3 regions of the Delftia sp. PE138 genome follow, and region 1 is predicted to be linked to each of the others. Evidence: predicted binding sites of a transcription regulator. Region 1 holds the regulator's gene; each other region holds the start of a gene.
What was found. The regulator FNR, encoded in region 1, switches genes on or off when oxygen is low (the NO sensors DNR and NnrR bind a similar motif). The targets are predictions, from matches to a motif close to TTGATNNNNATCAA.
Positions count from the first base shown of each region.

Region 2: HFGMBDPB_RS07475 (DASS family sodium-coupled anion symporter) is a predicted target of FNR. The motif match lies at 2,205-2,218, and genes of this name have one in related genera.
Region 3: HFGMBDPB_RS09525 (bacteriohemerythrin) is a predicted target of FNR. The motif match lies at 2,310-2,323, and genes of this name have one in related genera.

Region 1 covers NZ_JABEPN010000005.1:366,479-371,313, forward strand. The annotation lists gene HFGMBDPB_RS19145 (sulfite exporter TauE/SafE family protein) at 1-717, opposite strand, end outside; gene hemN (oxygen-independent coproporphyrinogen III oxidase) at 723-2,105, opposite strand; gene fnr (fumarate/nitrate reduction transcriptional regulator Fnr) at 2,267-2,986, shown strand; gene HFGMBDPB_RS19160 (hypothetical protein) at 3,068-3,355, opposite strand; gene HFGMBDPB_RS19165 (FixH family protein) at 3,538-3,852, opposite strand; gene ccoG (cytochrome c oxidase accessory protein CcoG) at 3,910-4,835, opposite strand, start outside.
Region 2 covers NZ_JABEPN010000001.1:1,666,086-1,670,920, forward strand. The annotation lists gene HFGMBDPB_RS07470 (alkylhydroperoxidase domain protein) at 1-525, shown strand, start outside; gene HFGMBDPB_RS07475 (DASS family sodium-coupled anion symporter) at 538-2,043, opposite strand; gene HFGMBDPB_RS07480 (hypothetical protein) at 2,338-2,655, shown strand; tRNA gene HFGMBDPB_RS07485 (tRNA-Met) at 2,738-2,814, opposite strand; gene rplQ (50S ribosomal protein L17) at 2,836-3,228, opposite strand; gene HFGMBDPB_RS07495 (DNA-directed RNA polymerase subunit alpha) at 3,415-4,413, opposite strand; gene rpsD (30S ribosomal protein S4) at 4,526-4,835, opposite strand, start outside.
Region 3 covers NZ_JABEPN010000002.1:126,838-131,672, reverse strand. The annotation lists gene ertE (N-carbamyl-l-glutamate amidohydrolase ErtE) at 1-1,009, shown strand, start outside; gene HFGMBDPB_RS09530 (Bug family tripartite tricarboxylate transporter substrate binding protein) at 1,264-2,247, shown strand; gene HFGMBDPB_RS09525 (bacteriohemerythrin) at 2,358-2,912, shown strand; gene HFGMBDPB_RS09520 (universal stress protein) at 3,001-3,438, opposite strand; gene HFGMBDPB_RS09515 (2OG-Fe dioxygenase family protein) at 3,538-4,320, opposite strand; gene pobA (4-hydroxybenzoate 3-monooxygenase) at 4,452-4,835, opposite strand, start outside.

The sequences.
Region 1 (4,835 bases):
CCAGAGACTGGGCTTGTAGATCAGGTCCATCCACAGCGCCCACACGGCCACGCCCACCAGCATCAGGCCGGCCAGCCGCGTGCCCCATTCGGCACGCAGGCCGTTCAGGCGCTGGCGGCCCAGCCGCCACAGCCAGGGGCCGGCCACCAGCCACAGCCCGCTGCCCACGCCAAAGGCCGCCATGGCCGATGCGCCCTGCAAGGGGCCACCGCTGAGCGCGGCGACCAGCACGGCCGAATACAGCAGTCCGCAGGGCATGAGCGCCCAGGCATAGCCCGCCGCCAGCGTGCCGCCAGGGGCGGACACCCAGGGCTGCACGCGCCGCCAGGCGGCGCGGCCCGCAGACTCCAGCCAGGCGGGCTGGCGGGCCTGCACCATCATGGCCAGGCCCCAGGCCATCACGGCGACATGGGTCAGCGTCCAGAACGGCTGCAGCGCCGTGGTCTGGCTGGTGAGCCAGGACAGGCTTTCCATGGCCAGCGCCGAGGCAGCGCCCAGGCTGGCATAGCCGGCCAGCCGCCCGCCATGGAACAGCGCCGTGCGCAGCCACAGCCGGCTTTGCAGTCCATGGACGGCGACCACCTGCCCACCACCCTGTACCGTGCCCTGCCCCGCCCCGCCCGTGACCACGCCGCAGGGCGCGGCGCACATGGCAAGGCAATGGGGCCCGCCGACGAGCCCCATGATCAAAGCGGTCCAGAGCAGCGACAACAGCATGGGGCCTAGATGATCCTCGAAAACCGCGCCCGGTTCTTGTCGGCCTGCAGATATCGGTCAAACAGCATGGCCACGCCACGCACGAAGTACCAGCCCATCGGCGTGACCTGGAAGCCCTCGTCGCTGATCTGCACCAGCCCCTTGGCCTGCAGGTCCTGAAGCGCCGCCAGCTCGGGGGCGAAGTACTCGCGAAAGCCCAGCAGCCAGGCCTGCTCCATGGGCTCGAACAACACGGCGCCCTGGCACATGATGGCCATGATGACGGCGCGCCGCACCAGATCATCGCGCGACAGTGCCAGGCCGCGCACCACGGGCAGGTGGCCGGCGTCGATGGCGTCGTAGTACTCCTCCAGCGTCTTGGCGTTCTGGCTGTAGCTGGCCCCCACCTTGCCGATGGCCGACACGCCCAGCGCAATCAGGTCGCAGTCGGGCTGGGTGCTGTAGCCCTGGAAGTTGCGATGCAGCCGGCCCTGGCGCTTGGCCACGGCCAGCGCGTCCTCGGGCAAGGCGAAGTGGTCCATGCCCACGTAGACATAGCCGCCCTCCATGAAGGCCGCGATGGAGCGCGAGAGCATGGCCAGCTTGTCGGCGCCCTGGGGCAGGTCCTCGGCCGCGATGCGCCGCTGCGGCTTGAAGCGCTCGGGCAGGTGGGCATAGGCATAGAGCGCGATGCGGTCGGGCCGCAGCGCATTGACCTGGGCCAGCGTGCGCTCGAAGGACTCGGGCGTCTGCTTGGGCAGGCCGTAGATCAGGTCCACGTTGATGGAGGCAAAGCCCAGCTGCCGTGCCGCTGCCACCAGCGCGAACACCTGCTCGGCCGGCTGCACGCGGTGCACGGCGATCTGCACCTGTTCGTCGAAGTCCTGCACGCCGAAGCTCAGGCGGTTGAAGCCCAGCTCCTTGAGCACGGCCAGGCGTTCGACGCTGACGGTGCGCGGATCGACCTCGATGGAGTATTCGCCGCCCGGCTCCAGCTTGAAATGCTCGCGCAGCAGGGCCATCAGCGTGCGCAGCTCATCGTCCGAGAAGAAGGTGGGCGTGCCGCCGCCCAGGTGCAGCTGGCTGACGGCCTGACCCTTGCCGCAATGGGCCGTGTGCAAGGCCATCTCGCGCGCCAGGTAGTCCAGGTAGACGGCAGCGCGATCGTGGTGGCGCGTCACGATCTTGTTGCAGGCGCAGTAGTAGCACAGCGACTCGCAGAACGGCACATGCACATACAGCGACAAAGGCATGGCCCGCGCTGCGGTACTCGATTTGCGGTGCTCAAGTGCCAGGATATAGTCTTCAGCACCGAAAGCCTCCACGAAACGATCGGCAGTGGGGAACGAGGTGTATCGGGGCCCCGGTACGTCGAAGCGACGCAGCAGCTCTGGGGTGACAGCGGTCATGGGTTTTTTCCTCTAATGTCGTCCACTGTGCCGCAGCCCATTGGCCGCGTCCTTGACTCATATCAAGAGTTGTTCGCGGCAGTGCTGCGACAATTTGATCCAACTCATCGCCATCCACGAGGTCACCGCCGGCGCACTGCTGCGCCGCTGATGTTTACTCCATGAACCTTCAGACCATCAAAGCATCCTGTTCCAATTGCAACCTGCGCGAGCTGTGCATGCCCATGGGCCTGGATGCCGAGCAGATGCAGCGCATCGACGACATCGTGGCCACGCGCCGCAAGGTCAAGCGCGGCGGCCTGCTGTTTCGCAACGGTGAGTCCTTCACCTCGCTGTACGCCATCCGCACGGGCTTCTTCAAGACCTGCGTGGCCACCGAGGACGGGCGCGACCAGGTCACGGGCTTTCAGATGGCCGGCGAGATCATCGGCCTGGATGGCATCGTCAACGACCACCACACCTGCGATGCGGTCGCGCTGGAAGACGCCGAGGTCTGCGTCATGCCCTTCGACAAGCTGGAGGACCTGTCGCGCGAGGTCACGGCCCTGCAAAACCATGTGCACAAGGTCATGAGCCGCGAGATCGTGCGCGAGCATGGCGTGATGCTGCTGCTGGGCAGCATGCGTGCCGAGGAGCGCCTGGCCGCCTTCGTGCTCAACCTGGTGCAGCGCCTGCACGCCCGGGGCTTTTCCAAGTCGGAACTGGTGCTGCGCATGACGCGCGAGGAAATCGGCAGCTACCTGGGCCTGAAGCTGGAGACGGTGAGCCGCACCTTCTCGAAGTTTGCCGAGGAAAACATCATCGAGGTGCGCCAGCGCCATCTGCGCATCCTGGACACGGACGCGCTCAAGCGCATCGTCAACAGCCAGCAGTGCCAGTGAGGCCGCAAGGCCCCACCCCCCGGCAATGAACAAGGCCCGCTGTCGCGGGCCTTTTTCATTGCCATTGCAGTGCACGCAGGTTCAATCGCGCCCCAGGCCCTGCATGGCCAGATTTGGGTCCGGCTCGGAGACCACGCCGTCGTTGAGATCGTGCGTGGAGCGTCCCAGCATGGTGGTCATGAGGCTGGACAGCATGGTCACGCCCCAGAAGGCGAAGAAGGCCAGCGTGTAGATTCCCTGCCGCGACCAGCCCAGGTCGCCGAGCCAGTGCAGCTCCAGCGGGTCCACGAAGGCGAATACCAGCATCTCCATCACGGCGGCGGCCAGAAAGGCCGGCCAGGCAATCCACATCCAGCGTTGGGCCAACATCAGCGATCTCCTTGAGCTGTCGAGGGGTGGCTTTCATTGTGCGCGCCGCCCGCGCACCGTGCCAAGCCCTGCGCACCCTGCACTGCCTGTAGGAAACCCTTGGCCCTCGCGCATGCTGGAGATGCCATCCACCATGCAAAAAAGGCCGCGACTGCGGCCTTGTGCACGGCATTTTCCTGCGTTCAGCGGTCCGTGGGATGGTCCTGCGCGGGCGTGGCCGCGTGGTTGCGGCCGGTGACCGCGGGCGCCAGGCTCTTGGGCACTTCACGCACGCCATCGGCACGCTCGTTGATGGTGATGCCATTGCGGTAATAGTCAGGATCGATCACGGGATCGGCGCCATTGATCGCAATGACGGCCGTGACCACGCCAGCCACCACGACGGCGGCCGGGCCGGCCACCACGAGCCAGACATGGGCGAACTTCCACCAGGGCTTGCCGGCGTCCGGATGCGAAGGGGCCGTGGCGGGCGCGGAGACTGCGGGACTGGAAGACATGGATAACCTCTTTCTTTCAAACAGCCGGCGCAGCCTGGGCGGTGCCGGCCAGACATATCACCGGGGCACCAGGAAGACGGCCTTTTCGGACGCGCGTCCCGCGCCTGAATGCACGGCATCGATATCGAAGAATACGGTGTGCGAGCCCGGCTCGGCGGAACCGTAGGGAATCTGCAGCCGCGCCGCAATGCCGCGCGTCTCGGCCGGGCCGACCTCGACCTCCTGCTCGGACGCCAGCTCCAGCCCGTCGAGGCCATGGGCGCTGATGCGGTAGCGCTGGGCCTGCTCGGTGGCATTCATGATCTGCAGGCGGTAGACATTTTCCAGCTTGCCGCCCGCGACGATGCGCGACAGCGACGCCCGGTCGCGTATCACGTCGACCTTGACCGACTGGCGCAGCGCCAGGCTCACGATCATGGCCATGCTCAGGCCGATCAGCACGGCCGAGTAGACCAGTACGCGCGGACGGAAGATGCGGCGCAGCACCTGGGCCCGCCGCCACAGGCCGGCCATGGCGTTCTGCGTGGTCAGCCGGATGAGGCCGCGCGGATACTCCATCTTGTCCATGATGGAATTGCAGGCGTCTATGCACAGACCGCAGCCTATGCATTCGTACTGCAGGCCGTTGCGGATGTCGATGCCCACGGGGCAGACCTGCACGCACATCTTGCAGTCGATGCAGTCGCCCAGGCCCTGGGCCTTGTAGTCCACCTTCTTGGTGCGCGGCGCGCGCGGCTCGCCCCGGCCCGTGTCGTAGCTGACGATCATGGTGTCGCGGTCGAACATGGCGCTCTGAAAGCGCGCATAGGGGCACATGTACTTGCAGACCTGCTCGCGCATGTAGCCGGCGTTGCCATAGGTGGCGAAGCCGTAGAACAGCACCCAGAAGACCTGCCAGCTGCCCTGCAGCGCCAGCAGCTCGCCGCCCAGCTCGCGGATGGGCACGAAGTAGCCCACGAAGGTGAAGCCGGTCCACAGGGCAA
Region 2 (4,835 bases), on a different contig from region 1:
TGGATTGAGCCGCTGGACGAAAGCGAGCTGACCGAACGCCACCATGCAGGCCTGGTCGATGCCTCACGCGCGCAGTCCCCCTACTTCCGCCTGCTGGCGCGCGACCCCGACACGCTGGGCGCACGCACGCGCACCGACAAGGACATCTTCTACAACCCCGACGCCGGCCTGCCGCGTGCCGAGCGGGAGCTGGCGGCCGCTGCCACTTCGCGCGCCAATGGCTGCATCTACTGCGCCTCGGTCCATGCGCGCTTTGCCACGCACTTCTCGCGCCGGGGCGGCGACGTGCAGCGCCTGCTCGACGAGGGTCCGGGCACGGACCTGGGGCCGCGCTGGAACGCCATCGTCACGGCGGCCGTGGCGCTGACCCAGACGCCGCCTGCGCTGGAGCCCGCCCACATCGATGCGCTGCGCGCCGCCGGCCTGGACGATGCCGCCATCTCCGATGTGCTGCACGGCACGGCCTTCTTCAACTGGGCCAACCGGCTCATGCTGTCGCTGGGCGAGCCACGGACCACCGCATGAGGGCTTTCGCCCTCACCACAGGCCCAGCAGCTTCCACCAGGCGCTGCCGACCACGGCAAAGACCAGCAGCTCGATCACGCACATGGCCGCGCCCACGCGCCACCAGTTGCCCAGCGTGACATAGCCGCTTCCGAAGATGATGGGCGAAGTGCCGGTGGCGTAGTGGGTCAGCGTCATCATGATGGCCGAGCCGGCCGTCATCATCAGCATGAAGGGCACGACATAGTCGGCAGGAATCAGCTGGGCGCCCACGGTCAGGAAGGCCAGCATCATGGCGCTGATGTGGGCCGTGGTGCTGGCGAACAGGTAGTGCGAGAACACGAACACGCCCACCAGGATGGCCGCCACCGGCAGCCAGTCCAGGCCGCTGGCGACGATGGCGTTCTTCATGCCCACGGCAAACCAGGACACCACGCCCAGCTTGTTGAGCTGCTCGGCCAGCATGACCAGGGCGCCGAACCACACCAGCGTGTCCCAGGCGCTTTTCTCGGACAGCACGTCATCCCAGTCGATGGTGCCCGTGATGATCAGCACGAACAGGCCCAGGAAGGCGACCACCGTCGGGTCCAGCGTGAAAGCAGGCCCGAACAGCATCTGCGGCACGTTGGCCCACAGCAGCAGCATCAGGCCGAAGGTGCCCAGCATCACGCGCTCCTTGCCCGACAGCGGCCCCATGCGGGCCATCTCGCTGCGCGCGTACTCCACGGCATTGGGCGTGGCCTTGAGTTCGGGAGGCGACAGCAGGTAGATCACCAGCGGCATCAGCAGCAGGCACAGCAGGCCCGGCAGCAGCATGTACAGCGCCCAGGTGGTCCAGCTCAGGTGCAGCGCCTGGCCCGTGGCCTGGGCCACGAAGTCCACCACCAGCGGATTGGGCGCCGTGGCGGTCAGGAACATGGCCGAGGTGATGGGATTGGCGTGGTAGTTGACCAGGGCCAGATAGGTGCCCACCTTGCCCTGCGTACCCTTGGCCGGGTCCGACTCGAAGGCATTGGCGATGGACTTCATGATGGGGTGCACGATACCGCCGCCGCGCGCCGTGTTGCTGGGCGTGAACGGTGCCAGCACCAGCTCGCAGATCGCCAGGCCGTAGCCGATGCCGATGGTCCGCTTGCCCAGCAGCGCGATGAACATCAGTCCGATGCGGTTGCCCAGCCCCGTCTTCTTGAGGCCGCGCGAGATCAGGATGGCCACCACGATCAGCCAGATCAGCGGGCTGGAAAAGCTGCTCAGCGCATCGGTGACTGCGCCCTTGGACGAGCCTGACGTGACCTGGGACAGCGAGACGATCACGATGGCCATCAAGGCCATCACGCCAATGGGCATGACCTTGAGGATGATGGCCACGATGGTGGTCAGGAAAATGGCCACCAGCTGCCAGGCCTTGGGCGTCAGCCCCTCGGGCACGGGCACCAGCAGCAGCCCGAACAGCACGGCGGTGGCGATCAGCGCCGGCACCAGCCGGAACGGCACGGCCGACTTGAAGTAGCGGAACAGCGAGGCAATCTTCTCGAGCATGTGGATCCTTTGCGTTGCCGGAGCGGCGCCGAGAGAGCATGGCCTGCCGGGAGCAAAAGCCCACCAGCCTGCACGGGCACTGGCGGCCGCGCCGCATGACTGACATCATGATGCAGTGCAGCATGAGCCCGGCTTCCAGCGGGCGCCTGCGCCACCGAAGTTTGACAGGCATCAAGGCCGGGCCAGTAAACCTGGCGACCCAGGCCACCGAGCCCCGCTCACATGACAGCATCCCCAGACCGGGTGCCTTTCGCCCCGGTGTACCCATGCAGTGAAAAAAGGAGAAAAGCCGACATGCCAGCCAACCGATTCTTGCCCGAGGAATGGGAATGCCGGCTCCAGGAGATCGACCTGGAGATCGCCCGCCACGCCGTCATCTGCAAGATCCCGCTGCTGCAGGCCGGCGTGGTGGAGCGCGTGCTGGCCGATGACGCCAGCGTCTGCGGCGGCGACCACGAGGCCGCTTTCAAGACCCTGCGCGGCCTCTTGTACATGCACTACACCGAGCTGCTGCACATCAGCGAGGTGCTCAGCCCCGATGCCGCCCAGGAAATCGCCCACCGCGTGCGCCTGCGGCTGGGCCAGCGCATCGGCAACCAGCTGGGCGGCTGATGCCGGGCTGTCTGCCTGGCCTTTGCCCTGGCGCGAGGGCATGAAAAAAGGGCTACGACAGTTGTCGTAGCCCTTTTCAATTTGGTTGCGCGAGAAGGATTTGAACCTCCGACCTTTGGGTTATGAGCCCAACGAGCTACCAGACTGCTCCATCGCGCGGTATTCCAAAATTATAGCAGATTATTCAGCTGCCTTGGCTTCGGCGGCGCCTTCTTCAGCGCGCTCGACCAGTTCCACGAAGGCCATGGGGGCGTTGTCGCCCACGCGGAAGCCCATCTTCAGGATACGGGTGTAGCCACCAGGACGCTTTGCGAAGCGGGGGCCCAGCTCGTTGAAGAGCTTGGTCACGCTGTCGCGGTCGCGCAGGCGGTCGAATGCCAGGCGGCGGTTGGCAACGGTGTCGACCTTGGCCAGGGTGATCATGGGCTCGATCACGCGGCGCAGTTCCTTGGCCTTGGGAACGGTGGTCTTGATGGCTTCGTGCTCGATGAGCGAATTCATCATGTTCTTCAGCATCGCCAGGCGGTGCGAAGAGGTGCGATTGAGTTTGCGGAGGCCGTGACCGTGACGCATGGTGCTTTATTCCTAAAATATGTAATTAGGGCTTGCGCAAACAAGGATGCAAGCCTGGACCCGTTACCGGATCTGCAGCTTGCCTCAACCGAATTTGCGCAAGTTGTTGATTAATTCGGGCAGCCGTATCAGGTACTGCCCGAGGCACTGAGGCTCTCCAAAAAGGAGAGCCCGCAATTATAGTGCTTAGCGCTTTTCCAGGCCAGCAGGCGGCCAGTTCTCCAGCTTCATGCCCAGCGTCAGACCGCGGGAAGCCAGGACTTCCTTGATCTCGTTGAGCGACTTGCGACCCAGGTTGGGGGTCTTGAGCAGCTCGTTTTCGGTACGCTGGATCAGGTCGCCGATGTAGTAGATGTTCTCTGCCTTGAGGCAGTTGGCCGAACGCACGGTGAGTTCCAGCTCGTCCACGGGACGCAGCAAGATGGGATCAAAGGCGGTTGCGGCACCACGGCCACCGGCCGGAGCATCGAAGACGCTGGCGATATCGCCGCCGTCCAGCTGAGCGAACACGGCGAGCTGTTCCACCAGGATCTTGGCGGAGGCGCGCACGGCGTCCTCGGCAGTGATCGCACCATTGGTTTCGATCTCCACCACCAGCTTGTCGAGGTCGGTGCGTTGTTCAACGCGGGCCGATTCGACGGCGTAGCTCACGCGCTTGACGGGCGAGAACGAAGCGTCCAGCACGATACGGCCGATCGACTTCGTGGACTCGTCGCCATAGCGGCGCACATTGCCGGGCACATAGCCGCGGCCCTTCTCGACCTTGATCTGCATGTCCAGCTTGCCGCCTTGCGACAGGTTGGCGATGACATGATCAGGGTTGATGATTTCCACGTCGTGGGGCGTCTGGATGTCGCGCGCCGTCACGACGCCTTCGCCATCCTTGCGCAGGGAGAGCGTGACCTCGTCGCGGTTGTGCAGCTTGAACACCACACCCTTGAGGTTCAGCAGGATGTTGACCACATCTTCCTGGACACCGTCAATGGACGAGTACTCGTGCAACACACCAGCAATCGTCACTTCCGTCGCTGCGTAACCCACCATGGACGAGAGCAGGACACGGCGCAGGGCATTGCCCAGCGTATGGCCGTAGCCACGCTCAAACGGCTCCAGAACAACTTTGGCGCGATTGTGGCCAAGCTGCTCGACATTGATCGTCTTGGGCTTCAGCAAATTGGTTTGCATGCAGACTTCCTCTCAATACCCCCGGCTCGTTACACCGGTAAGGCTGGTGAAGCACCCCAGCGCGATGCCTCGCGGCTGGGGGACGGTTTTACAGAAATGTCGCTGCGCGGAATTAACGCGAGTACAACTCAACGATCAGGGATTCGTTGATGTCTGCACCGAACTCGTCGCGGTCAGGCGACTTCTTGAACGTGCCTTCAGCCTTGTCGGCCGACACTTCCACCCATGCGGGGAAACCGACTTGACCAGCCAGTTGCAGGGCTTCGACGATGCGGGCCTGCTTCTTGGACTTTTCACGCACGGCGACCACGTCACCCACCTTCACCATGTAGGAAGGGATGTTGACGGATTGGCCGTTGACCGTGATGGCCTTGTGCGACACCAGCTGACGCGCTTCCGAGCGGGTCGAGCCGAAGCCCATG
Region 3 (4,835 bases), on a different contig from region 1:
CACCGTGATGATGGGCGGGCGCTTCGACGGCATCATCGGCGTGCTGGCCGGCATCGAGGTGGCGCACTGCCTGCATGAAAACGGCATCGCCCTGCAGCACCCGTTCGAGGTGATCGACTTCCTGTCCGAAGAACCCAGCGACTACGGCATCTCCTGCATAGGCAGCCGCGCGCTGTCGGGCAAGCTGGACGCCGCCATGCTGGCCGCCCGCAACCCGCAAGGCGAAACCCTGGCCGAAGGCATGCGGCGCATCGGCGCACGGCCCGAGGCGCTGGACCGCCCGCTGCGCAGCGCCGGCGGCACGGCCGCCTTTGTGGAGCTGCACATAGAGCAGGGCCCGGTGCTGGAGCAGCGCGGCCTGCCCATTGGCGTGGTGACGAACATCGTGGGCATACGCCGCGTGGGCTTCACCGTGCACGGCCAGGCCGACCACGCAGGCACCACGCCCATGGACATCCGGCAGGACGCGCTGGTGGGCGCGGCGCGCATCATCGATGCGGCCAACCGCAAGGCCGCTGCGCTCAATGGCCAGCCCCACTATGTGGTGGCCACCGTGGGCCGGCTCTCGCTCACGCCCAATGCCTCCAATGCCGTGCCTGGCCTGGTCGAGATGATGATGGAAGTGCGCAGCGACCACGCCGGCGTGCTGGAGCGCTTCCCCGAGGAACTGCTGGCCGAAGTCCTGCCCGGCCTGGCCGCCCTGCGCGTGCGTGCCGAGATGGCCGACGTGAGCCGCTCCCAGCCCACGGACTGCGCTGGCCTGGTCATGCAGGGCGTGGAGCAGGCCTGCGACAACCTGGGCTACGCCCACATGCGCATGCCCAGCGGCGCCGGCCATGACGCCGTCTACATGGCGCCCACCGGCCCCATGGGCATGATCTTCATCCCCTGCCTCCACGGCCGCAGCCACGCGCCCGAGGAATGGATAGAGCCGTCCCAGCTGCTGGACGGCACCCGGGTGCTGTACGAGACGGTGCGCGTGCTGGACAGGCAGTGGGCGCAGGGCTGAGCGCCTGGCCTGCGGCCAGGCACCAAGGCGGCATAAAATAGCCCGCTTCCCTCTGGAGCAGGCACAAGCTGCTCCTTGGTGGAAGCCCCTGTGGCACAGATTGCGGAAATCCGCCCAAATAGCGGGTTTCCCAATGCAAGATGGCGGAACCACCCTCCCCGATCATCGACAACCCACCGCATGGGCGGCCCGGCACTGCCGGACCGCTGCGAGAAGGTTGCACCGCCCCATCAGACCCTGGAGTTTCTTCTTTCATGTTCCGCCAACTGATCACCTGCACCGCCGTGGCCGCCGCCATGGGCCTGAGCTTTTCCGCAGCCGCCCAAGGTGCGGCTGCCGACTATCCGAACAAGCCCGTGCGCATGATCGTGCCCTTCCCGCCCGGCGGCGGCACCGACATCCTCGCGCGCGTGGTGTCCAACAAGCTCACCGAAGTCAGCAAGTGGACCGTGGTGCCCGACAACCGCGCGGGCGCAGGCGGCACCATCGGCATCACCGAGGCCGCCAAGGCAGCGCCCACGGGCTACGACATGGTCATGGGCCAGAAGGACAACGTGGTCCTGGGCCCCTACCTCTACAAGAACCTGCCCTGGAACCCCGTCAAGGACCTGGTGCCCGTGGCCCACGTGGCCTACACGCCCATCGTGATCGCCACCAGCGTGAACTCGCCCTACAAGACCCTGGCCGACATCGTGGCCGCTGCCAAGCAGCACCCGGGCAAGGTGACCTACGGTTCGCCGGGCAATGGCACCAGCATCCACATCTCGGGCGTGCTGCTGGAGAAGGCGGCGGGCATCCAGCTGGTGCATGTGCCCTACAAGGGCTCCAACCCGGCATTGATGGACGCGCTGGCCGGCAACGTGGACCTGCTGGTGTCCTCCGTGCCCTCGGCCATCGGCCAGATCAAGGCCGGCAAGCTGCGCGCCATCGCCGTCACATCGGCAAAGCGCTCGTCCTCGCTGCCCGACACGCCCACGCTGGCCGAAGCGGGCCTCAAGGGCTTTGACGTGAGCACCTGGTACGGCCTGTTCATGCCCAAGGGCACGCCAACGGCCATCGTGACCAAGGTCAACGCCGAAGTGAACAAGCTGCTGGCCATGCCCGAAGTGCGCGACGCCATCCAGACCCAGGGCGCCGAACCCCAGTCCATGAGCGTGGCCGACTTCGACAAGATGTTCCAGGCCGACTTCAAGCAGTCCAAGCAGATCGTCGAGTCCTCGGGCGCCAAGATCGAGTGACATGCCTGCGGTGCCAGGGCTGCATGCCCGGCACCGCCTGCATTGGCCAACGCCGCATTTCATTGATGCAGATCAGCCTGATCTGCATCAAGGAGCTATGTGACAGTCCCGTGAATACTTCTCTGGAAATCACCGAATTCCTGGAGAACGTCATGGCATTGCTGGTCTGGGTCCCCGAGCTGGACACCGGGATTGCAGAAATCGACCGGCAGCACCGCCGCATCGTCGATTACATCAACAAGCTCTACGAGCTGCGCTCGTCGCCCGACCGTGAGGCCCTGGGTGATGTCATCGGCGAGATGATCGACTACACCGTCTCGCACTTCGTGTTCGAGGAAAGCCTGATCGAGAGCGCCGGCTACATGTTCGCCGGCCCGCACAAGAAGGTGCACGAGCTGTTCACGCGCCGCGTGATCGAGATGCAGACCCGCTTCGATGCGGGCGAGGACGTGGCCGCCGAGCTGCACGGCATGCTCTCTCGCTGGCTGTTCAACCACATCCGCAACGAAGACACCGGCTACGTGGACTCGGCCAAGGCCTATCTGCGCATGGCGCGCGAGTCCAGTCCTGCCGCCGAGAAGGAAAGGCTCAAGAACGAAGTGCTGCAGGAATTGGAACTGCAGCGCAAGAAAAAAGGCTGGCTGGCACGGCTGCTCAATCGCTGATCGCCCTCCCCCTTGCAGCGCAACAACAAAAACGGCTCCCGAGGGAGCCGTTGACGTTTCACCCGGCAAAGGGCCGAGGGCCCGGTGATTACTCGCGCACCACCAGCACCGGCACGCGCACTGCGCCCAGCACGCGCTGGGTCACGCTGCCCAGCATCAGCTTTTCCAGACCACGGCGGCCTTGCGAGCCCATGATGATCAGGTCGGCGCCCGTGCTCTCGAGCACGCGCACGATGCCTTCGTGCACCGCATGGCCTTCGCCGACCACGGTGGTGGCGGTGATGCCGGCCTCGTCGGTGATCTTCTTGACGGCGTCCAGCGTGGTGTTGGCCTCGGCCGTGGCCGCGCTCAGGTACTGCGACTGGCCGTAGGCGAAGTCGGCGCCCACGCCCGTGAACGGATAGGGGTCCACCACGTAGACCGCCGTCAGCGTGCTGCCAAAGGCCTTGGCCAGCTCCACGCCCTTGTGAACCGCCAGCATCGAGCTGTTGGAGCCGTCCACGGGAACCAGGATGTGCTTGAACATGCGTTTTCTCCTTTGTGCTTGGCCGCCGTCAACAATCGGAGGCGGCCGGGTCTATGAACCAAAGTGTGCGCCCATCATGCGCCAGCATCTTGAGCTGCATCAATCCTTGCGGCGACGCGTCAGCTCCGAGCCCTGGAAACCCTGGCGGCGATAGGTCAGCACCAGCGTATCGCGCACGCCGCCCGGCTGCTCGGGCTGGATGGGCGTGGTCTCGTGGATCATGCGGGCATCGTCCAGCAGCATCACCGACCAGGGCTCGGTCAGCGTGAAGCGCTGGCCGCTGGGGCCCGTGGCCTCGAAGATGCGCGTCTCGCCGCCCTTCACGCCCTCGCGCCCGACCAGGATCACGGCCACCAGGTCCACGCCGTCGCGGTGCGCGCCTTCGGGGGTGGGCCGGCCAATGCCGTCCGTGGTGTCGATGCGGAACTGGTGGGACTCGATGAACCAGCGCTCGTGCTGCACATCATCGCCCTGGGCGCAGAACACCTGGTCGGACAGGCCCGCCAGCGCCAGCAGCAGGCGGCTCCAGGTGGCGCTTTGCGCCGTGGCATCGCGCATGGGCTCGAACATGCGCAGCATGCCGCCATGCAGGGCGTTGTACTCCACCGGCTGCCAGTGCGCGCGGTGCTCCACCTGCTGCAGCCCGTCCTGCCCCGCGATGAAGCAGGAATGGCGGCGGCGCCGGTAGCGCCCGCCGTCCTTCAGAAAGGCATCGGGCGGCAGCTGGGCCCAGTCGGCATCGAGCGCATGCAGCTCGGTCAAGGACACGCCCGCCCAGGCCGCGAATTCGTCGGGGCGCAGCACCGCATAGCCTGCGTCGCGCAGCGACTGCGCTGCATTCTGGGGAGCGATATAGGGAGGGGGAAACGTGATGTGCGCCATAACCTGCCAAGCTTACTCCTCGCCCGCACCCGTCCGGGCGAGGCGGCCTGCAAATTTGCGCAATGCTGTGGCGACAGGCGCGCATCAATGCGGGCGCAGCCTCGGCGGCGCCCGGGGCCTCACGCCGGCCCTCACACCAGCGGCAACCCCACATAGTTCTCCGCCAGCGAGGTCGAGCCTGCCCGGGAGTTGACGATGTAGTCCAGCTCCGCCTCCTGCACCTTGGTGTCGAAGCCGCCCGCGTCGGGGAAGCGGTGCATGAGCGAGGTCATCCACCACGAAAAGCGCTCGGCCTTCCAGACGCGGCGCAGGCATTGCTCGGAGTAGCCGTCGATGCCTTCGGGCGCCTTGTCGCGGTAGTACTGCGCGAAGGCGCTGGACAGGTAGCCCACGTCCGAGGCGGCCAGGTTCAGGCCCTTGGCGCCCGTGGGCGGCACGATGTGGGCCGCGTCGCCGGCCAGGAACAGGCGGCCGAAGCGCATGGGCTCGGTCACGAAGCTGCGCAGCGGGGCAAT